4 regions of the Streptomyces sp. NPDC006655 genome follow, and region 1 is predicted to be linked to each of the others. Evidence: riboswitches for the same ligand, from Rfam matches in the RefSeq annotation. Region 1 holds a riboswitch; each other region holds the start of a gene.

Region 1 (5,551 bases):
CCGGGTGTCATCCTCCAGGAGTACCTGCCGCGGGAGGAGGCCGAGGACTGGATCGTGCACGCCTACTTCGACGCCGACTCCACTCCGCGCGCGCTGTTCACCGGGGTGAAGGTGCGTTCCTGGCCACCGCACGCGGGCATGACCGCGAACGCCTACGTCGTGGACAACCCGGAACTCGCGGACCTCGCCGCGCGTTTCATCAAACAGATCGGCTTCACCGGCGTCATCGACCTCGACCTGCGCTTCGACCGTCGCGACGGGCAGTACAAGCTGCTCGACTTCAACCCGCGCATGGGCGCCCAGTTCCGGCTCTTCGAGAGCGACACGGGCGTGGACGTGGTCCGCGCCATGCACCTGGATCTGACCGGTCGCCGCGTTCCGGAGGGGGAACAGCGCGCCGGCCACCGGTACGTCGTGGAGAACATCGACCTGCCCGCCCTCCTGGCCTACCGCCGCAGCGGCTATACGACGCCGCACGCGCCCGGGCGGCCGAGCGGAACCGAGCTGGCCTGGCTGGCGGGTGACGACCCGCTGCCGTTCGTCACGATGCTCGCGCGGTTCGTGCGCCCTGGGGCGAAGCACCTTTACCAGATGTGGCGGACCAACCGGCGCGGCTCCAGCACCTCCGGGAGGTAGGCGCCACGTTCCGGCGCGCCGGACCCGAGATTCGCCCTGACGCTCGCCGCGCCGACGTCCAGTACGGCGGCGGCACCGTCCCCGTCGAACCGGAGTCCTATCCGCGGGCGCGCCCTGCCCGGATCCGGCAGGTGCCTTCCGGCCTGGTCCTGACGCCCGGCGCTGTGACCGGTCGCCACGTCACCGTCCCTACTGACGGCGCATCATCACCGAAGCGGCGGGCGCCACTTGAGGCCGAAACGCACACTGAGTCCCAGGGGCGTGCTGTCCGTATTCTCTGATCATGGTCGCACCTTCCCCGTACTCTCTGATCGCCACCGACCTGGACGGCACGCTGCTGCGTGCCGACGACACCCTGTCGGACCGGTCGCTCGCCGCCCTGGCGCGGGCCGGCCGGGCCGGCGCCACGCACCTGGTGGTGACCGGCCGCCCCGCGCCGAGAGTGCGCCCGCTCCTCGACGACCTCGGCTGCACGGGGCTCGCGGTCTGCGGCCAGGGCGCACAGGTGTACGACGCCGGCACGCACCGTCTGCTGTGGTCGGTCACCCTGGACCGGGAACTGGCGGAGACCGCGCTCGGCAAGATCGAGGCCGAGGTCGGCCAGGTGTACGCGGCGGTCGACCAGGACGGCGTGGACGGGCTCACGCTCATCGAACCGGGCTACCTGATGCCCCACCCCACGCTGCCCGCGCTGCGCGTGGACCGGCGTGACGACCTGTGGTGCGCGCCCATCAGCAAGGTGTTGCTGCGCCACCACACCCTGTCCGACGACGAACTGGCGGCGACCGCCCGCGCGGTGGTGGGTTCACTGGCGACGGTCACCATGTCGGGGCCGGGGACGGTGGAGCTCCAGCCGTGCGGGGTGACCAAGGCGACCGGGCTGGCGCTGGCCGCCGACCACCTGGGGCTGTGCCCCGAACGGGCCATCGCCTTCGGTGACATGCCCAACGACGTTCCGATGTTCGACTGGGCGGCCTACGGAGTGGCCATGGCCAACGCTCACCCCGAGCTTCAGGCCAGGGCCGACGAGATCACCACGTCCAACGAGGACGACGGCATCGCCGTCGTCCTCGAGAGGCTCTTCGTCTGATGCGGGGCGCGCCGGTCAGTACGCGCCGTGGACGTTGTCGATCGAGCCGTACCGCGCGGCGGCGTAGTTGCAGGCGGCGGTGATGTTGGCGACCGGGTCGTAGATGTCGAAGGACGTGCCCGCCACGTGGTAGGCGTTGAACGTCGGGTCGATCACCTGGAGCAGGCCCTTGGACGGGATGCCGGCGGCCGCGTTGGAGTCCCAGAGGTTGATGGCCCGCGGGTTGCCGGACGACTCGCGGATCACGTTGCGGTAGATGCCGTTGTACGAGCCCGGGATGCCCTTCTGGGCCATGATCGCGAGCGACTCGCGGATCCAGCCGTCGAGGTTGTTCGGGTACCCGGCGGGCGTCGTCGAGGCCGTGATGGCGGTGGCGGGGGTGGCGGCGGAGGCGTCGGCCGCGCCGATGAGCGAAAGGGCGAGTACGGCGGCGCCGGTACCGACGACGGCGAGCGTGCGGGCGATGCGGGAGCGGCGGGGCTGGGCGGCAGCAGGCATGGCGAAGTTCCTCTCCGTCGCCTGCGAGGTGAGCTGTCGGGTTCGGGCTCGGGGAGTGCCCGGTCGCGTCACCCGAAGGCGTTGCGACTTCACCCCTAGCCGGTCCGGGACGGCGTCCGTCGATGACGGCGCCGCCCGGTCCGGCGACTTACCTGGGTCCCCCGCTCCTGCCGTGCGAATGAACTCGTCGATGGGTTAGGACGGGCGGCGGCAGGATTCGGCGTCCGCCCGGCGAGCGGGAACGTATGCGAGAGCACATGTCCGGAACAAGGGGTGGATTCACACAACAAACCGATTGACCTTGATCTGAGGCGTATGAGGCACTTGATCCTTTGCGGTCGCCAAGCCTCAACTGGCGCACAGGGAAAGGCGGGGGAGAGTGACTGGCGGCATGAGGGGCATAGGTGCGCGAGTGACCTACTTCACGAAACCGCAATCACGGCAAAAGGGGCATGAGGGATTAGCTGAGTGCGCCCGTGTCGCTCTGGATTTCAGAGATTGTCCCAATTGTCTTACTGAGCGGAATTAGGGCTCTGGGGTGCTAATAGGCCATTAGGGCACCATTAGTCTTTTTTGCTCCGCGGATTGACGGCCGGCCGGGCCAAGGCCGCGCGGGGCGCCACGAATTGCCGAGCGGTGACGTGGGTGCTCCTGGTCACCAGGAGAGGGTGCGTCCAGGTGGGTGACATCGGCCGGGTGATGGTTCAGGGAGTGGCGTATGCCCCGTTTCGGTACAAGAGGCTGCTGATCCTTCCAAGTCGGTAGATGTCACGTCATATCATATGATCAAAAACATACCGGTCGTGATCCGATGGCGCCCGGGGTGTAACCGTGGGCGCCATCGGTGATCGAAACCTGACCGGATACGCTGACTTGAGTGATGGCAGCGACCTATCGACAAACCGTGTAATCGCCAGTGGACACCAGCAGACAGGAGACCCTCGTGACCGTCGTCGGGCCGTTCGGGCTGAACGTGCGGGACCAGGCTCTGGAAGCCGATGTCCAGGCTGGATTGGCGGCTGTCGAGGAAGGCCTGCTAGAGGCCACCAAGAGCGAGGTCCCCTTCATCACGGAGGCCGCGCAGCACCTCGTACGGGCCGGCGGCAAGCGGTTCCGGCCGCTGCTGGTGATGCTCGCCGCGCAGTTCGGCGACCCCTACGCACCGGGTGTCGTGCCGTCGGCCGTCGGTGTCGAGCTGACCCACCTCGCCACCCTGTACCACGACGACGTCATGGACGAGGCCTCCGTGCGGCGCGGTGTGGACAGCGCCAACACCCGCTGGGGCAACTCCGTCGCCGTCCTCACCGGCGACTTCCTGTTCGCGCGCGCCTCGCAGATCCTCGCCGACCTCGGGCCCGAGGCGGTCCGCGTCCAGGCCCTCGCGTTCGAGCGGCTGGTGACCGGCCAGATCCTGGAGACGGCGGGGCCTTCCGACGGGCGCGACCCGGTCGACCACTACCTCGACGTCCTCGGCGGCAAGACGGGCTCGCTGGTGGCGGTCTCCTGCCGTTTCGGCGCGATGATGTCCGGCGCCGACGAGACGGTCGTGGACGTCCTCACCCAGTACGGCGAACGACTCGGAGTCGCCTTCCAGCTCGCCGACGACGTCCTCGACATCGCCTCCGACTCGCACGAGTCCGGCAAGACCCCGGGCACGGACCTCCGCGAGGGTGTTCCCACCCTCCCCGTGCTGCGGCTGCGGGAGCGGGCGGCCCGGCTGGGGCTGGCCGAGGACATCGCGCTGTGCGAGCTGCTGGACTCCGACCTCACGGACGACGCCCGGCACGCGCAGGCGCTCGCCGCGCTGCGGGTGAACCCGGCACTGGAGGAGGCGCGCCGGGACGCCGTCCGGTACGCCGAGGAGGCGCGGGCCGCGCTCGCACCGCTGCCCGACTGCGGCCCGAAGTCGACGCTGATCGAGCTGTGCGACGCGGTGGTGCACCGGGCCGGCTAAGCCCGGCACCCTTCGGCCTGTGCGGACCCTTCGGCCTGTGCGGACCCTTCGGCCTGTGCGGACCCTTCGGCCCGTGTGGACCCTTCGGTTCTGCCCGTGGACCGGGCCTGCCCGAGACCCGACGGCACCTGTCACCGCCTGCCACCCCCTGGGCCGCACCGGTCTCCGGCATCCCGCAGGGGGCGTCCGCACCGTTCGACCCCTACGGGTCGGTGGAGGCGTCGGCCCCCTCATGTCATACCGCAGTCGTACGCGGAGTTGGCTCCCCGGTCTGACGCCTGAACGCCTCCGATTTGGTGAGATGGAAACCACGGAAATCACCACCGCTCACCGATTCGGGTGAGAATGGCGGCTCAGGGTGGGACACGTGCGAGACGGCCGCCGCCGACGACGGAGGTAAGGCACACATGGCACCGTACGAATCCGACGACAGCGCGAGGATCGCGCAGGCCGACGACGAGCGGCGCGCCGAGCGGCGGCGCAAGGCCGCGCGGTACGTCGTACCGGCCACGGTGGTGGGGGTGGCCGCGGCCACGATCGGCCTGGTCCCGGCGCTCGCCGACTCCGGTGACCCCAACCTGCCGAAGATCAGCGCGCAGGAACTCATCGACAAGATCGCCAAGTCGGACGTGCAGCAGCTGTCCGGCACTGTGAAGATCAGCACCGACCTCGGTCTGCCCGACCTCGGCGGCCTGGAGAGCAGCCTGATGTCCGGCGCCGCCCAGCGCGGCGGCGACGGCTCCTCCGCCGACCCGACCGCCAAGCTCACCGAGCTGGCCTCTGGCACGCACACCCTGCGTGTGGCCGCCGACGGACCCGAGAGGCAGAAGGTGTCGCTGCTGGAGAGCGGCGCCGAGTACAGCCTCATCCACAACGGCACGGACGTCTGGGGCTACGACAGCAAGTCCGACGAGGTCTACCACTCCACCGTCGCGAACTCCGGCAAGGAGCGGCACGAAGCCCCGGCCACGCCCAAGGACTTCGCCGACGAGGTGCTCAAGTCGGTCGACGACACCACTTCGGTGAAGGTCGACGGCACCGCACAGGTGGCCGGCCGGGACGCCTACCGACTGGTCATCAAGCCCAAGCAGTCCGGTACGACGGTCGGCGCGATCAGCATCGCGGTGGACGCCAAGACCGGAACGCCGCTGAAGTTCACGCTCACCCCGTCGAGCGGCGGCGCGGCCGTCGTGGACGCCGGCTACACCCAGGTCAGCTTCGCGAAGCCGGCCGCGTCGACCTTCGACTTCACCCCGCCCAAGGGCGCCAAGGTCACCGAGGGCGACAAGGCCGGCAGGACCGCCGGATCCGACCGGCACGGCGACGGCGTCGAGAGCGGCAAGCCCACCGGGACGCCCCGCAAGGGTGCCCCC
Region 2 (5,551 bases), on a different contig from region 1:
GTCAGCAGCCCCAGCGATTCGGAGTTCCCGAGGATGGCGACCCGCGGTCCGGACGGCAACGGCTGCCGTGCGAGCAGCAGCCCCGCGTCGACCAGTTCGGTGATGGTGTCGACGCGGATCACCCCGGCCTGCCGCAGCAGCGCGGAGACCGTGGCGTGCGGCAGCCGCGTCGCCCGTACCGCGTGCCCCTGCGGCGCCGATCCCGCGCTCTGCACCACGACCAGCGGCTTGGCGGCCGCCGTGCGCCGTGCGAGCCGGGTGAACTTGCGGGGGTTGCCGATCGACTCCAGGTACATGAGGACGACGTCGGTCTCGGGGTCGTCGTACCAGTACTGGAGCACGTCGTTGCCGGAGACGTCCGCGCGGTTGCCCGCCGAGACGAAGGTGGACACGCCCGTGGTCCCGGTGACTCCCCCGCCCCGCCGGTGCAGCCGGGACAGCAGGGCGATGCCGATGGCGCCGGACTGGGCGAACAGCCCGATGCGGCCGGGGCGCGGCATCTCGGGTGCGAGGGATGCGTTCAGCCGGACGTCGTCCGCCGTGTTGATGACCCCGAAGGCGTTGGGCCCGACGATCCGCATGCCGTACGTGCGCGCGCGGCGGACCAGGTCGCGCTGGCGTTCGCGGCCGTCGGGCCCGCTCTCCGCATAGCCGGCGGCGAGGACGACGAGGCCCTGGACGCCGTGCTCCCCGCACGCGGTGACGACGTCGGGGACGTGGTCGGCGGGTACGGCGACCACCGCCAGGTCCACCGGTTCTCCGATGTCCCGTACGGAGCGGTGCGCGGGCACCCCGTCGACCTCCTTGAGGTCCTCGGGGAAGGCCCTGTTCACGGCGTGCAGACGGCCGGTGAACCCGGCGTCCCTGAGGTTGCCGAGAACGCTGCGGCCCACCCCGCCGGGCGCGCGGCCGACGCCGATCACGGCCACGGCGCCGGGCGCCAGCAGCCGTCGTACCGAACGGGCCTCGGCACGCTGCTCGCGGGCCTGCTGGACCGCGACCGAGCGGTCCGTGGGCTCCAGGCCGAACTCCAGGCGGACGACGCCGTCCTCGAAGCTGCGCTTCTGGGTGTAGCCGGCGTCCGTGAACACCTTGATCATCCTGCTGTTGGCGGGCAGCACCTCGGCGGCGAACCGGCGGATCCCGCGCTCGCGCGCGACGGCGGCGATGTGCTCCAGGAGCGCGGAGGCGACCCCGCGGCCCTGATGGGCGTCCTGGACGAGGAAGGCGACCTCGGCCTCGTCGGCGGGGGCGGAGGCGGGCGTGCCGTCGGCGCCAATGCGGTCATAGCGTACGGTTGCGATGAACTCGCCGCCGATGGTGGCCGCGAGTCCCACCCTGTCCACAAAGTCGTGGTGAGTGAAGCGGTGGACGTCCTTGGCGGAGAGTCTGGGGTAGGGCGCGAAGAAGCGGTAGTACTTCGACTCGTCCGAGACCTGCTCGTAGAAGCTGACCAGGCGGTCGGCGTCATCAACGGTGATGGGCCGGATGCGCGCGGTACCACCGTCGCGCAGCACCACGTCCGCCTCCCAGTGGGCGGGGTACTCGTGCCGGTCCTGCCGGTCCGCCGGGGTCTGCATGGGCCCCAGAGTACGGCTCGCGTCCGACAACGGCGCGAGGCAGTCTGTGGAGGACGGAAGCCGGACCGAGGCCGCGGTCCGGCGACACACCCGAAGGGACTCAGGTCCGCTCCGGGGATGCTTCACGATATGGAAAACTGGTCTAGACAACCCTGAACACCGAAGGGCAGCATCACATGGCTGAGCGCCGCGTCAACGTCGGCTGGGCCGAGGGCCTCCACGCCCGCCCCGCTTCCATCTTCGTCCGAGCCGCCACGGCCACAGGCGTCCCGGTCACGATCGCCAAGGCCGGGGGCAACCCCGTCAACGCGGCCTCCATGCTGGCGGTCCTGGGACTGGGCGCCCAGGGCGGCGAGGAGATCGTCCTCGCCTCCGACGCCGAGGGCGCGGACGCCGCCCTCGACCGCCTGGCGAAGCTGGTCGCCGAGGGCCTCGAGGAACTCCCCGAGACCGTCTGAGCACCGCAGCGCCCGCACGACCGGGGCCGCGCCACCCCTCCGGGGGCCGGCGCGGCCCCGCCCTTTTTCGCGCACGAAAGACACGCAGCCGGAATCAGCGGCACGCTTGAACAAGTGCGCGCCGCAATACGGGCGCGCTCGGCAGCGGCACCGGTAAACGTAAATAAGGGCACGCCTCGGAACGGGCACGCCTGGATAAAGGGCACAGCTGGATACGGGCACCGAAAAAACGGCCCCCGCGAATAGCACCTCTTTGTATACGGCGCCCGTGTTAATGCCGCACGCCCGACATGTTTACGGGATGTTGCGAAGTCCTCACAGGGTTCGCCCGTTCGGCGGCGCCGGGAAACCGGAGCCGGTGGAAGGCCGTGGAGCGCTCGGTGTGCAGCGCCGTCACCGCCCGGGCGCGCTCCCCGTCCCCGCGCGCCACCGCGTCCACGATCGCGCCGTGCTCCGCCCAGGACTCCACCGGGCTGACGGGCGCCTCCACCGTGTACATCCAGGCGATCTTGTGCCGCAACTGGGTGAGCGTCGCCGTCAGGGCGTGGCTGGCGGAGGCCTGGGCGAGCGTCTCGTGGAACCAGCCGCCCAGCGAGCGCAGGTCGTCGCTGTTGCCGGTCCTGGCCCGCTCCTGCCCCAGCCTGACCAGCCCGCGCAGCACCTTCAGGTGGGCCTCGGTGCGGCGCTGGGCGGCCCGCAGGGCGCCGAGCGGCTCCAGGAGCAGGCGCATCTCCAGCAGGTCGGCGGCCTCCTGCTCGGTCGGTTCGGCCACGCAAGCGCCCGCGTGCCGGCGGGTCACGACGAAGCCCTCGGCCTCCAGGGTGCGCAGCGCCTCGCGGACCGGGACGCGCGAGACGCCGTAGCGGCGGGCCAGGAGTTCCTCGGTGAGCCGGCTGCCGCGCTCGTGGACACCCGCGACGATGTCGTCCCGGATCGCCGTGCATACCGAGTGCGCCGGAATGCGCATGTCCGACCTCCGCCTTAATCCCCGTGAAACGCCGCCGAGTGACGCCGGTTCCGTGACTCTATTGCAATGCGCGGGAATTTCCGACGGGGGGCCGGAATCCATGAGTATTTTTTGGACAGCGGGGGCGCGAAAACGGCGAAAGCCCCGGCCGGCTGCCGGGGCTTCGCAGGATGTCACCGAAAAGGACGGACGTCAGACGTTCACACCGTGCTTGCGGAGGTAGGCGACCGGGTCGACGTCGGAGCCGTACTCCGCGGTCGTACGGGCCTCGAAGTGGAGGTGGGGGCCGGTGGTGTTGCCGGTGGACCCGGAGAGGCCGATCTGCTGGCCCGGGGTCACCTGCTGCCCCACCGAGACACCGATGGACGACAGGTGGCCGTACTGGGTGTACATGCCGTCGGCCATCTTGATGACGATCTGGTTGCCGTACGCCCCGCCCCAGCCGGTGGAGACGACCGTGCCGGTGCCCACCGCGTGCACGACCGTGCCGGCGGCGGCGTGGAAGTCGATGCCGGTGTGGGAGCCGGAGGACCACAGGGAGCCGCCGGTCTTGTAGCCGGTGGAGACGTACGAGTCGCTGATCGGCGCGACGAAGGCGTTGAGGCGCTTGCGCTCGGCCTCCCGCGCGGCCCGTGCCTTGGCCTCGCGCTCCTTCTCGGCCCGCGCCGCGGCCTTCTCGCGCGCGGCCTGTTCGGCCGCCTTGCGCTCGGCCACCGCCTGCTGCGCGGCAGCCTGGGCGTCGACGTGCTCGGCGACCGAGTCGCTGACCGTGATGACCGGGGTGAGACCGGTCTGCTCGACGCTGTTCTCGGCGGCGAGCGCCGGGGCGGCGGAGACGGTGCCGATGACGCCGGTGGTGGTGAGGGCCGCGATGCCGGCGGCCTGCGCGGTGGTGCGCTTCACCCGGCCGGGACGACGGTGCTTCCCGGAGGCGCACATGAACGCCATGTAGAGGCTGGTCCTTTCCTTCCCTCTCGCCTACCGGGTTAGCTGACGGGTTCGGAGCAGGAAGGTCTCCTACGGACCCCCTCGCGACACGCGCGGGCGCCCGATTCACCCCAGGGACTGCGTGGGTCCCCGGCTCCCCTGGCTCGCGCCGTACGGGGACTCGGCGATGGCTGTCCGGTGCCGCGGGTGCGGCGCGGTGCCTGACGGACAGCCCGAAGGAACCTACGGCGGCGTTCTTTCAAGACTCAAACCGATCGCGGCTTTTGTAGCGCATCCCACAGGGCAGACAGGCAACCTCCGCCCCAATTCGGACATACGAGAGCCCTGGTGGCCGACGGCCGCCAGGGCTCCGCACGCGTGCGTGGAGCTACTCCGCCGCGACGACGGTCACTTCGCCGATGCCGAGGGCCTCGACGGGTTCCCTGATCTGCGCCGCGTCGCCGACGAGGACCGTCACCAGGCGGTCCACCGGGAAGGCGTTCACGACCGCCGCGGTGGCCTCCACGGTGCCGGTGGCGGCCAGTTGCCGGTAGAGCGTGGCCTGGAAGTCGTCGGGCAGGTGCTGCTCGACCTGGTCGGCGAGGGTGCCTGCGACGGCCGCCGCCGTCTCGTACTTGAGCGGCGCCACACCGACGAGGTTCTGCACGGCGACGTCGCGCTCGGCGTCGGTGAGGCCCTCGGCGGCGAGGGTGCGCAGCACCGTCCACAGGTCGTCGAGGGCGGGCCCGGTGTTCGGGGTGTCCACGGAACCGCTGATGGCCAGCAGGGAGGCACCGGTGCCGTCGGGGGCGGAGCGCAGCACCTGCCCGAAGGAGCGGACGCCGTACGTGTAGCCCTTCTCCTCGCGCAGCACGCGGTCCAGGCGCGAGGTGAGGGTGCCGCCCAGGCAGTAGGTGCCGAGCACCTGGGCGGGCCAGACCCGGTCGTGCCGGTCCGGGCCGACGCGGCCGATGAGCAGCTGGGTCTGGACGGCACCGGGGCGGTCCACGACGACGACCCGTCCGGTGTCGTCGGCGGTCACCGGCGGCACCGGCCGGGGCTCGGCGGTGGAGCCGGTCCAGGCGCCCAGGGTGTCGCCGAGCAGCGCGTCCAGGTCGATGCCGGTCAGGTCGCCGACGACGACCGCGGTGGCGGTGACGGGGCGTACGTGGCGGTCGTAGAACGCTCGTACGGCGGCGGCGTCGATCTTCTCGACGGTGTCCTCGGTGCCCTGGCGCGGGCGGGACATCCGCGCGGTCGCCGGAAACAGCTCCTTGTAGAGCTGCTTGGCGGCCCGGCGGCTGGGGTTGGCCAGCTCGTGCGGGATCTCGTCGAGACGGTTGCGGACCAGCCGCTCGACCTCGCTGTCGGCGAAGGCGGGCGCCCTGAGGGCGTCGGAGAGCAGTCCGAGGCCCTTGGCGAGACGGGAGGCCGGGACCTCCAGGCTGATGCGGACGCCGGGGTGGTCGGCGTGCGCGTCGAGGGTCGCCCCGGCCCGCTCCAGCTCGGCGGCGTAGTCCTCGGCGGAATGCCGGTCGGTGCCCTCGGAGAAGGCCCGCGCCATGATCGTGGCGACACCGTCCAGGCCGGCCGGTTCGGCGTCCAGAGGCGCGTCCAGG
Region 3 (5,551 bases), on a different contig from region 1:
TGTGCGCCGACGGCGCGCATCCGCAGCTGCCCTACCTGCGGGAGGCCGGGACGGCCGTGGACGAGGCCGCCCCCACCGCCGGGGAACTGGTCGACGCCTGCGCCGGCGGCCGCACCGTGGTGGTCGTCGCGACGGGCGAGGGCGAACCCGCTCTCACCGACGGCCTGGCCCGCCTCGCCGGCTCCGGCCGGGTCCGGATGCCCGAGCTGGAGCTGCTCCCCGCCTCCTACGACCTGCCGGGCGCCCGCCTGCTCGACCTCGTCCAGGTCATGGACCGCATCCGCGAGGAGTGCCCCTGGTCCTCCCGCAAGACCCACGAGGGCCTGGCGAAGTACGCCATCGAGGAGGCCTACGAACTGGTCGAGGCGATCGAGGCCGGCGACCGCGACGAACTGCGCGAGGAACTGGGCGACGTCCTCCTCCAGGTCGTCTTCCACGCACGGATAGCGGAGGAGGACCCCGAGGCCCCGTTCTCGGTGGACGACGTGGCCGGCGGCATCGTCGCCAAGCTCATCCACCGCCACCCGCACGTCTTCGGCGACGAGACCGCGTCGACGCCGGAGGAGGTCAAGGAGCACTGGCTGCGGACCAAGGCGGCGGAGAAGCAGCGGAAGTCGGTGACCGACGGCGTCCCCCTCGGCCAGCCCGGCCTCGCCCTCGCCGCCAAACTCACCTCCCGCGTCCGCACCGCGGGCCTGGACGTCCCCCTCCCGACGGGCGAGGGCATCGGCTACGAACTCCTGGCCCTGGCCGCCCGCGCCGAGACGGAGGGCGTGGACCCGGAAGCAGCCCTCAGAGCAGCGGCCCGCACGTACCGGGACGCGATCAGGCGGACCGAGGGGCAGGACTGAGGCGTGACCGGCCGGCCCCCTCGGGACACCACCGCCCCGGAACTCTTCACCTGGGAGTTCGCCACCGATCCGTATCCCGCCTACGCCTGGCTCCGCGAGCACGCCCCCGTGCACCGGGCCACCCTGCCCAGCGGGGTGGAGGCCTGGCTGGTCACGCGGTACGGCGACGCCAGGCAGGCGCTCGCCGATCCGCGGCTCAGCAAGAACCCGGCGCATCACGACGAGCCCGCGCACGCCAAGGGCAAGACCGGGATCCCCGGCGAGCGCAAGGCCGAGTTGATGACACACCTGCTGAACATCGACCCGCCGGACCACACCCGGCTGCGGCGGCTGGTCAGCAAGGCGTTCACACCACGTCGGGTGGCCGAGTTCGCGCCCCGGGTGCAGGAGCTGGCGGACGGGCTCATCGACGGCTTCGCGGACCGTGGATCCGCCGACCTCATCCACGAGTTCGCCTTTCCGCTCCCCATCTACGCCATCTGCGATCTGCTCGGCGTCCCCCGCGAGGACCAGGACGACTTCCGGGACTGGGCGGGCATGATGATCCGTCACGGCGGGGGACCCCGCGGCGGTGTCGCGCGGTCCGTGAAGAAGATGCGCGGGTATCTGGCCGAGCTGATCCATCGCAAGCGGGAGGCGCTGCCCGCCGAGCCGGACCCCGCGGAGGACCTGATCTCCGGGCTCATCCGGGCCTCGGACCACGGCGAGCACCTCACCGAGAACGAGGCCGCCGCCATGGCCTTCATCCTGCTGTTCGCAGGTTTCGAGACCACGGTCAACCTCGTGGGCAACGGCACGTACGCCCTGCTCACCCACCCCGAGCAGCGGGCTCGCCTGCAGGACTCCCTGGCCGCGGGAGAGCGTGGCCTCCTGGAGACCGGAGTCGAGGAACTGCTGCGCTTCGACGGGCCGGTGGAGCTGGCCACCTGGCGGTTCGCCACCGAGCCGCTCGTCATCGGCGGGCAGCACATCGGGGCCGGCGACCCGGTCCTCGTCGTACTCGCCGCCGCGGACCGGGACCCGGAGCGGTTCGCCGAACCAGACACGCTCGACCTCTCACGGCGGGACAACCAGCACCTCGGGTACGGCCACGGCATCCACTACTGCCTCGGCGCCCCACTCGCCAGGCTGGAGGGGCAGACCGCGCTCGCCACCCTGTTCACCCGCCTTCCGGACCTGCGACTCGCCGCGGAAGAGCGGGAGTTGCGGTGGCGTGGCGGGCTCATCATGCGCGGGCTGCGGACGCTCCCCGTGGAGTTCACACCTGGTGGGTGAGGGACCCCCACGGACCGAAGGTGACCAGCGCTCAAGTCTGTGATCTTCACGTGATCTGCGCGGCATTAACTTGTGACAAGTGATCGTCTGCCGATACGTTCACCCATCAGCGCGGCGCCCCTGCGGGACCCGTCGCGCAGGTCACCGCTGTCGCTCGAAAGGTTTCCGCATGCTCTCCGGGAACGGTCGTCACCGTCGCCCCCGTCAGGCTCCGGCTCTCCTCGTCGCGGCGGGGGTGACCGGCTCCGCCATCGCCATCCCGCTGCTGGGTGCGGCGAGCGCGAACGCGGCCGACGGCACCACCTGGGACAAGGTGGCCGAGTGCGAGAGCGCCGGCTCCTGGAGCATGGACAGCGGCAACGGCTACTACGGCGGACTGCAGATGTCCCAGGACGACTGGGACAAGTACGGCGGTACGGACTACGCCGCCACGCCCGACCAGGCGAGCCGTTCGCAGCAGATCGCGGTCGCCGAGAAGATACTCGCGGAACAGGGCACCAAGCCCTGGCGGACCTGTGCCCTGCTGGCCGGGCTCTCGTCGGACGACACCTCGGTGAAGGTGGACACGGGCCTCGGCGGATCGGATGGTTCGTCCGGTTCCTCCGGTTCTGTCGACTCGTCCTCCGGGTTGTCGGACTCGTCCTCCGCGAGCGACTCCGGCGACTCGGGCGCGTCGTCCGCGACGAAGGGCTCCGGGGCCGAATCCGCGTCCCCCGCTCCGAGTTCCGGCGCGAGCGACGCTTCCAAGGCGCCCGTTCCCGGCAAGTCCGACGGTGCCGGCAAGGCGGCGGGGTCGACGCCTTCCGCCTCCGCCCCCTCGAAGGCGAGCGAGAACCCGGTGATCCCGGACGCCGGTGACGACTCGGACAATTCATGGCAGACCGGCAGCTCTTGGAGCCTGGTCGACACGGGCGCCGTCAGCGGTGGCGGCAAGCACCGCGGTGACTCGGCGGACGAAACCGTGACAAACGGTCAGAAGGTCGCGTCCGCCGGCCGTCATGCCTCCGCAGACGCCGGCACCTACACCGTCCGCGACGGCGACACCCTCGCCTCCATCGCCGACTCCCTTGGCCTCGACGGCGGGTGGCGCGCGCTCTATGCGGCGAACAAGGCGGACATCGGCACCGACCCGAACGACATCGCCCCCGGTCAGACCCTGAAACTCGACAGCTAAACGGGCCAAAAGCGGCGGGAGTTGACGTCCTGCTTCGGGGCGATTGTCCGTTTTGGTGAAAGTGTGGGATGAGTCTCAGAAGCCCTGATCATCTTTGAAATTCGCCTGATCGTCTGTTTACGGTCAAGGCCGCTCGTCACCACGAGCCCCGGCTGTCGCAACGCCGAGTCCTGCCAGCGGCCGCCCGGGAACAGTCGTCGCGTCAAGCGCCGTAGGCAGGAGCGGGGGACCCAAGGTAAGCGCCGGGTCCGGCAGTTGAGCCCTCAGGGGCCTCACGGCCGAAAGGCCGCCGGAACCGGCTAGGGGTGGAGCCGCGCGTCTCGCGAGAGCGGGCCGTGCGGCCGGGCAACTCAACCGGCCCGAACCCGACAGCTCACCTCGCAGGCGTCGGTGAGGGGATCTTCCATGCTGTTTTCCGGCAAGGGCAAGCACCGTCGTCCGTCCAAGGCCGTCCGCGCCATCGCCGTCGCCGGCGTCACCGGTGCCGCCGTCGCCGCCCCGCTGATGGCAGCCGGCGGAGCCTCCGCCGCCACCGCCTCCGAGTGGGACACCGTCGCCCAGTGCGAGTCCGGCGGCAACTGGTCCATCAACACCGGCAACGGCTACTACGGCGGTCTGCAGTTCTCCGCCTCCACCTGGGCCGCGTACGGCGGCACCGCCTACGCCCCGCAGGCCAACCAGGCCACCAAGGGGCAGCAGATCCAGATCGCCGAGAAGGTCCTCGCCGCCCAGGGCAAGGGCGCCTGGCCGGTCTGCGGCAAGGGCCTGTCCGGCGCCGCCTACACCGGCGGCAGCTCCAGCTCCAGCTCGTCCGGCTCCAGCTCCAGCGGCTCGTCGAGCAGCGGCAGCGCCGGCACGAGCAGCCGTGCGACCGACACCCAGACGGCCTCCCGCTCCGCCGAGCGCCCGGCCGCCAAGAAGACCGTCACCACCCCGACCGGCAAGAAGGTCAAGAAGGGCGACGGCGAGTACAAGGTCGTCAAGGGTGACACCCTCAGCTCGATCGCCGAGAAGCACAAGGTGAAGGGTGGCTGGCAGGCGCTGTTCAAGCTGAACAAGGACATCGTCGACGACGCCGACTTCATCTACCCGGGTCAGCAGCTGCACCTGAAGTAAGGCACCCCCGTCCCCCACGGGCCCCCGCTCCGGCGCGTTTTCCCCCGAACGCGCCGGAGCGGGGTTTCTCTTTGCGGTCGCGCTCCTTGACCCGCTCTTCTCCCGTTCTTCATCGGGACCCCCCTTTGTTCCGCGCATGAACAATGAGTACCGTCAGGGTGTCCACGGGCCGGTCGGTCGACCGGCTGACGGCCCTGGGCCGGTTAGGCTCTAGTCGCAAGGCTGAGCAAGGGCCGACCAGGTCCGCGTGCGCCCCGCACAACCAGCGTCACATCCCAAGAAGGAGATGCTCGTGCCGTCCATCGACGTCGTCGTAGCCCGGGAAATCCTGGACTCCCGAGGCAACCCCACGGTCGAGGTCGAGGTCGGCCTCGACGACGGCAGCACGGGTCGTGCCGCCGTCCCGTCCGGCGCCTCCACCGGCGCCTTCGAGGCCATCGAGCTCCGTGACGGCGACCCCAACCGCTACCTCGGCAAGGGCGTCGAGAAGGCCGTCCTCGCCGTGATCGAGCAGATCGGCCCGGAGCTGGTCGGCTACGACGCCACCGAGCAGCGCCTGATCGACCAGGCGATGTTCGACCTGGACGCCACCGACAACAAGGGCTCGCTCGGCGCCAACGCCATCCTCGGCGTCTCCCTCGCCGTCGCGCACGCCGCCTCCGAGGCGTCCGACCTGCCGCTGTTCCGCTACCTGGGCGGCCCGAACGCGCACCTGCTGCCGGTGCCGATGATGAACATCCTCAACGGCGGCTCGCACGCGGACTCCAACGTGGACATCCAGGAGTTCATGATCGCCCCGATCGGCGCGGAGTCCTTCTCGGAGGCGCTGCGCTGGGGTGCCGAGGTCTACCACACCCTCAAGAAGGTCCTGAAGGCCAAGGGTCTGTCCACCGGCCTCGGCGACGAGGGCGGCTTCGCCCCGAACCTGGAGTCCAACCGCGCCGCGCTGGACCTCATCCTGGAGGCCATCAAGCAGGCCGGTTACGTCCCCGGTGAGCAGATCGCGCTCGCCCTCGACGTCGCCGCGTCCGAGTTCTACAAGGACGGCCGGTACGAGTTCGAGGGCAAGTCCCGCTCGGCCGCCGAGATGACCGAGTACTACGAGGAGCTCGTCGCCGCGTACCCGCTGGTCTCC
Region 4 (5,551 bases), on a different contig from region 1:
CGTACGAGACGGCGGGCGACGCCGGCGACGAGGAACTGCGCCTGCGCTTCCGGGACGACGGGATCGTGATCACCCTGCACTACCGGATGCGCGGCGACGTCGTCGAGCGCTGGGTGACCGTCGGCAACGAGGGGCACGCGCCCGTGGAACTGCTGCGCGCCGACGCGGCGACCTGGACGCTGCCCGACCGCGAGGGCTGGCGGCTCTCCCAGCTGCACGGCCGCTGGGCCGCCGAGTCCCGGCTGGTCAGCACCCCGCTCACATACGGCGAGAAGGTCATCGGCAGCCGTCGCGGCCACACCGGCCACCAGCACCTGCCCTGGGTCGCCCTGGACACCGACGCCACCGAGGACCACGGGGAGGTCTGGGGCTGCGCCCTCGGCTGGTCCGGGTCCTGGCGGATCGCCGTCGCCCAGCTCCCCGACGCGCGCGTGCAGATCACCGGCGGCGCCGGCTACGACGACTCGGGCCTGCTGATGCTGGCCGAGGGCGAGTCGTACACCAGTCCCGTGTTCGCGGCCCTGTGGTCCGACGGCGGCTTCGGCGGGGCGAGCCGTGCCTGGCACGCCTACCAGCGGGCGCACGTCATCCCCGACGCGGACCGGGACCGGCCGGTGCTGTTCAACTCGTGGGAGGCGACCACCTTCGACATCTCCGAGGAGCAGCAGGCCACCCTCGCCCGGCGGGCCGCCGCGATCGGCGTCGAGCTGTTCGTGGTGGACGACGGCTGGTTCGGCGCCCGCACCTCCGACCGCGCCGGCCTCGGCGACTGGACGCCCAACCCGGACCGGTTCCCGAAGGGTCTGGGGCCCCTCGCCGAGTACGTGCACGCGCTCGGCATGCAGTTCGGCATCTGGGTCGAGCCCGAGATGGTCAACCCGGACAGCGAGCTGTACCGGGCGCACCCCGACTGGGTGCAGTACCAGCAGGGCCGGAAGCGGACGGAGCTGCGCAACCAGCTCGTCCTCAACCTCGCCCGCGAGGACGTCCGGGAGTACCTCTGGGAGCAGCTCGACGCCCTGCTGTCCAGCGCGCCCATCGACTACGTCAAGTGGGACTTCAACCGCTGCTTCACCGACGCGGGCTGGCCGGGCGAGCCCTACCCGCAGCGCCTGTGGGTGGACCACGTGCGCGGTCTGTACGCCCTGCTCGACCGGATCCGCGCGGCCCACCCGGACGTCGCCATCGAGTCCTGCTCCGGCGGCGGCGGCCGGATCGACCTCGGCATCATGAGCCGTACCGACGAGGTGTGGACCTCCGACAACACGGACCCGCTGGACCGGCTCGCCATCCAGCACGGCTTCAGTCAGATCCACCCCGCCCGGGTGATGTCCGCCTGGGTCACCGACAGTCCGAACCACCAGCTCAACGGCCGGGTCAGCTCGCTGCGTTTCCGGTTCGTCAGCTCCATGGCCGGGGCGCTCGGGGTCGGCGGCGACCTCTCGAAGTGGACCGAGGAGGAACTCTCCGAGGCCGGCCACTGGGTGGAGCTCTACAAGGAGATCCGGCCGCTGGTGCAGCGCGGCGAGCAGTTCCGGCTGCGGCCGCCGGCCGGCGGACTCAGTGCGGTGCAGTACACGCTCGGCGACGAGACCGCCGTCCTCGCCTGGCTCCAGGCGCAGAGCTACGGCGAGCCGGTGCCGGCGCTCCGGCTCAAGGGTCTCGACCCGGAGGCGTCGTACGAATGCCGCGAAACGGGCGAAGTGCACCGAGGGGCCGTCCTGTTGCACCACGGGCTGCACGCGGGGCTCAAGGGCGACCTGGATGCCACGGTCATCCGACTCCGCCGCATCTGATCCTTCTGTCCGAATTGGCGCTTTAATTGCAACTCGCTCTGGAATATGGGGACGTGGCGTGACGTGCGTGAGGAGCGTCATATTCGTGACCGACCGTCGCGCGTCATGTCCACGTAATGGAGGCGCTTCGCAAGGGATTTACGGGACCGGGAAAGGTCGGAATTCACGGAGGGTGACCGGGAATTCCGGTAACGGATCAAGCGGAACCGGGAGGGCGGGAACCGTTCGCTTGTCCGGGTGCGTCCTGCTCGCTTACGTTCGCCACGCATCCGGACGGAACGCCGAATCCTGCCGCCGCCCGGAGTCCCCACACACTCACCCGTGCCCGGCAGGAGCGGGGGACCCACCAGGCAAGACCGCCTGTTCCGGTTCCCGGGACAGGCCAGGGGTGCAGTCACGCCTTCCGGCGTGGCCGGGCAGCTCCAGCCCGAACCCGACAGCTCACCTCGCAGGCGCCGGAGAGGAACGCGCCATGCCCGCGAGGGGTAAGCACCGCCGCCCGAAGACCCAGCGTCTCACCCGTTCGATGGCCGTCGCTGGAACCGGCGGCGCCGCGCTGGCCCTGCCGCTCATGGGGGCCACCGGCGCCCACGCGGCCACCGCGCAGTCCGTCTCCGCGAAGGCCCCGCAGTCGCTGCCGGCCGTCGCCGAGGCGGCGCCGGAGAAGGCGACCGTGCGGACGTCCGCCGCCGGGCTTTCCGCGCAGCGCACGTACACCGTGGTGCCCGGCGACTGCCTCTCGGAGATCGCGCGTGACCAGCACATCAGCGGGGGCTGGCACCGGCTCTACGCCGACAACCGGCGGGCCGTCGGCGACAACCCCTCGCTGATCCACCCCGGCCTCGAACTCGGGCTCGGTGGCCGCGGCGCCACGACGACTGGTGCCACGACGACCGGTGCCACGACGACCGGTGCCGCGGACTCCGGAGCCCGGCCCGAGGCGCAGTCCTCCACCTCGTCCTCTGCGGCCACCCCGTCCGTGCCGTCCACCCCGTCCACCCCGGACGCCTCGACGGCGGCCGCCTCCGGGTACGTCCTCCCGGTCAGCGGCGCCACCGTCGGCACCGGCTACCACGTGCCGGGCTCCATGTGGTCCAGCGGGTACCACACCGGCGTCGACTTCGTCGTGCCCACCGGCACCCCCGTCAAGGCCGTCGGCGCGGGCACGGTCGTCACGGCCGGCTGGGGCGGCGCCTACGGCAACCAGGTCGTCATCCGGCTCGCCGACGGTCACTACGCGCAGTACGGCCACCTCTCCGCGCTCTCCGTCTCGGTCGGCCAGACCGTGACCGCGGGCCAGCAGGTCGGCCTCTCCGGCGCGACCGGCAACGTGACCGGCCCGCACCTGCACTTCGAGATCCGTACCACCCCCGACTACGGCTCGGACGTGGACCCGGTCGCCTACCTCCGCTCGAAGGGCCTCGCCGTCGGCTGAGGGGCCCCACCGGTCCGACACGCACTCCGAGGGCCGGACCCACGAGTCCGGGGATCATCCCGTCAACGTCGCTGACCAGGCCCTTATTCCTGGCTTGGCACAGTATTTAAAAGTGTCTTATCTCACCGATCGTCAACCCCTTATTACGGTCGCGTAGGTCACAGTCAAAGGTGAATCATGATCCGATGTGGCAGACGATTCGAAGAGTGACAACGCATCAGTGATCGGGTCGTACGTGGCGCTGGGGGACAGCTTCAGCGAGGGCGTCGGCGACCCGGGCCCCGACGGGTCGTTCGTCGGCTGGGCCGACCGGTTCGCGGTACTGCTGTCGGACCGGCGCCCCGAGGGCGACTTCGAGTACACCAACCTCGCCGTACGCGGGAAACTGCTCGACCAGATCGTGGCGGACCAGGTGCCCAAGGCCCTGGAACTCGCCCCGGACCTGGTCTCCTTCTGCGCCGGCGGCAACGACATCATCCGCCCCGGCACGGACCCGGACGAGGTGGCCGAGCGGTTCGAGCGGGCCGTGGTCCGGCTGACCGGGGCCATCGGTACGGTCATGGTGACCACCGGCTTCGACACCCGTAACGTGCCCGTCCTCAAACACCTGCGCGGCAAGATCGCCACCTACAACGGTCATGTGCGGGCGATCGCCGACCGGTACGGCTGCCCGGTGCTGGACCTGTGGTCCCTGAAGACCGTGCAGGACCGGCGGGCCTGGGACGACGACCGGCTGCACCTCTCTCCCGAGGGGCACACGCGCGTGGCGCTGCGGGCCGGTCAGGTGCTCGGCGTCGAGATCCCCGCGGACCCCGACCAGCCCTGGCCGCCGCTGCCGCCCCGCGGCACCCTCGAGATCCGTCGCGACGACGTGCACTGGGCCCGCGAGTACCTGGTCCCGTGGATCGGGCGACGGCTGCGCGGCGAGTCCTCGGGCGACCACGTCATGGCCAAGGGCGCGCTCTCGCCGGACGACATCAAGATGCGGATCGCCTCCGTGGCCTGAGGCGTGCGCCCGCGCGGCGGGCAAGGAGACGGCGGCTCTGGGGGGCCGCCCTCACCGCCCCGCGGGCAGCCCCAGTTCACGGGCCAGCGCCTCGTCGGCCCACTCCTGCGCTCGGGAGCGCGGTACGGCGCCCGGGTAGGAGGTGAGCTGGACGGCGAGCCCGTCGAGCAGGGCCGTCAGCCGCAGGGCCGAGGCCATCGGGTCGGGGCACCGGAACTCACCGGCGGCCACCCCTTCGGCGATGACCTCGGCGAGCGCGGCCTTCCACTCCTGGTCCAGACTCCTGGTCACGTCCCGCAGAGCGGGTTCGCGCAGTGCCGCCGCCCAGCCCTCGATCCACAGCCGCCACCCCTTGGCCTGCCCGGTCGGCGCGTACCAGCGCACCGCCGCCCGCAGCCGGCGCAGCGCCGACGTCCGGCGGCCGAGCAGCCGGCGCAGATGTGCGAGATCGCCCTCGGCGGCATGGGTGAAGGCGGCGGCGACCAGCTTCTCCTTGGTCGAGAAGTGGTACAGCACCAGAGCGTTGCTCACGCCGAGAGCCGACGCGACATCGGCGATCCGCACCGCCGCCACGCCCCGCGCCTCGATCTGCTCGACGGCGGCCCGCAGCAGCTCCTCGCGCCGCTCGGCCACACTCAACCGCACTCTCGCCACGCGGTCACCCTAATCGGTCGTCCCACCACCCGCGTCGCGGTCTCAGGACAGCGGCAGCCGCATGAGCGTCAGGTCCAGCCAGCGGCCGAACTTGGTGCCCACCTCCCGGACCGTGCCGGCGTGCTCGAAGCCGAACCGCTCGTGCAGCCGGACGGACGGGGCGTTCCGGGCCTCGATGCCGGCGACCATCACGTGGTGGCCCGCCTCGCGTGCCCCGGCGATCAGCGCGGCCAGCAGCGCGGAGCCGATGCCGAGTCCCTGGCTGCCCTCGCGCACGTAGACGGAGTCCTCCACCGTGTGCCGGTAGCCGTCCAGGGGGCGCCACGGTCCGTAGACCGCGAATCCGGCCACCTCGCCCGGAGCGCAGGCGACCTCGGCCACGAGCGCCGAACCGCGTTCCAGGTGCGTGGCGAACCAGGCCGCTCCCTCGGCCGGGGTCTGCGGGGTGTCGGTCCACAGGGCGGTCGAGTGCTCGATCGCGTGGTTGCGGATCGCCCGCACCGCCTCCGCGTCACCGGGCCGCGCCGGCCGGACCGTCACCACCGGGTCTCTCTCGTATAGTGGATTCATGTCCAACATAGTAGATCCGGGGGCGGACGCCCTGGTGGCGAGGATCGCGGCCCGGGTCCGCACCGAACGGGAACGGCGCCGCTGGACCCT

Evidence for each region. Region 1 has a riboswitch for cyclic di-AMP ahead of AB0958_RS11805 (transglycosylase SLT domain-containing protein). Riboswitches for the same ligand answer to the same signal wherever they lie in the genome.
Region 2: another riboswitch for cyclic di-AMP. It lies ahead of AB0958_RS17715 (M23 family metallopeptidase); the one in region 1 lies ahead of AB0958_RS11805 (transglycosylase SLT domain-containing protein).
Region 3: another riboswitch for cyclic di-AMP. It lies ahead of AB0958_RS10790 (transglycosylase family protein); the one in region 1 lies ahead of AB0958_RS11805 (transglycosylase SLT domain-containing protein).
Region 4: another riboswitch for cyclic di-AMP. It lies ahead of AB0958_RS29960 (LysM peptidoglycan-binding domain-containing M23 family metallopeptidase); the one in region 1 lies ahead of AB0958_RS11805 (transglycosylase SLT domain-containing protein).

Annotation. Positions count from the first base shown of each region.
Region 1 is NZ_JBEYJU010000015.1:60,004-65,554, forward strand. Features, by position in the region: gene AB0958_RS11795 (ATP-grasp domain-containing protein) at 1-636, shown strand, start outside; gene AB0958_RS11800 (HAD family hydrolase) at 920-1,726, shown strand; gene AB0958_RS11805 (transglycosylase SLT domain-containing protein) at 1,742-2,224, opposite strand; cyclic di-AMP (ydaO/yuaA leader) riboswitch at 2,228-2,424, opposite strand; gene AB0958_RS11810 (polyprenyl synthetase family protein) at 3,168-4,178, shown strand; gene AB0958_RS11815 (DUF2092 domain-containing protein) at 4,586-5,551, shown strand, end outside.
Region 2 is NZ_JBEYJU010000027.1:4,368-9,918, reverse strand. Features, by position in the region: gene AB0958_RS17730 (GNAT family N-acetyltransferase) at 1-1,580, opposite strand, end outside; gene AB0958_RS17725 (HPr family phosphocarrier protein) at 1,757-2,038, shown strand; gene AB0958_RS17720 (GntR family transcriptional regulator) at 2,310-3,005, opposite strand; gene AB0958_RS17715 (M23 family metallopeptidase) at 3,198-3,953, opposite strand; cyclic di-AMP (ydaO/yuaA leader) riboswitch at 3,966-4,129, opposite strand; gene AB0958_RS17710 (pitrilysin family protein) at 4,321-5,551, opposite strand, start outside.
Region 3 is NZ_JBEYJU010000013.1:113,515-119,065, forward strand. Features, by position in the region: gene AB0958_RS10775 (nucleoside triphosphate pyrophosphohydrolase) at 1-851, shown strand, start outside; gene AB0958_RS10780 (cytochrome P450) at 855-2,126, shown strand; gene AB0958_RS10785 (transglycosylase family protein) at 2,296-3,300, shown strand; cyclic di-AMP (ydaO/yuaA leader) riboswitch at 3,498-3,702, shown strand; gene AB0958_RS10790 (transglycosylase family protein) at 3,706-4,416, shown strand; gene eno (phosphopyruvate hydratase) at 4,703-5,551, shown strand, end outside.
Region 4 is NZ_JBEYJU010000063.1:1,407-6,957, forward strand. Features, by position in the region: gene AB0958_RS29955 (alpha-galactosidase) at 1-1,796, shown strand, start outside; cyclic di-AMP (ydaO/yuaA leader) riboswitch at 2,103-2,264, shown strand; gene AB0958_RS29960 (LysM peptidoglycan-binding domain-containing M23 family metallopeptidase) at 2,269-3,231, shown strand; gene AB0958_RS29965 (SGNH/GDSL hydrolase family protein) at 3,452-4,237, shown strand; gene AB0958_RS29970 (TetR/AcrR family transcriptional regulator) at 4,289-4,891, opposite strand; gene AB0958_RS29975 (N-acetyltransferase family protein) at 4,934-5,461, opposite strand; gene AB0958_RS29980 (XRE family transcriptional regulator) at 5,460-5,551, shown strand, end outside.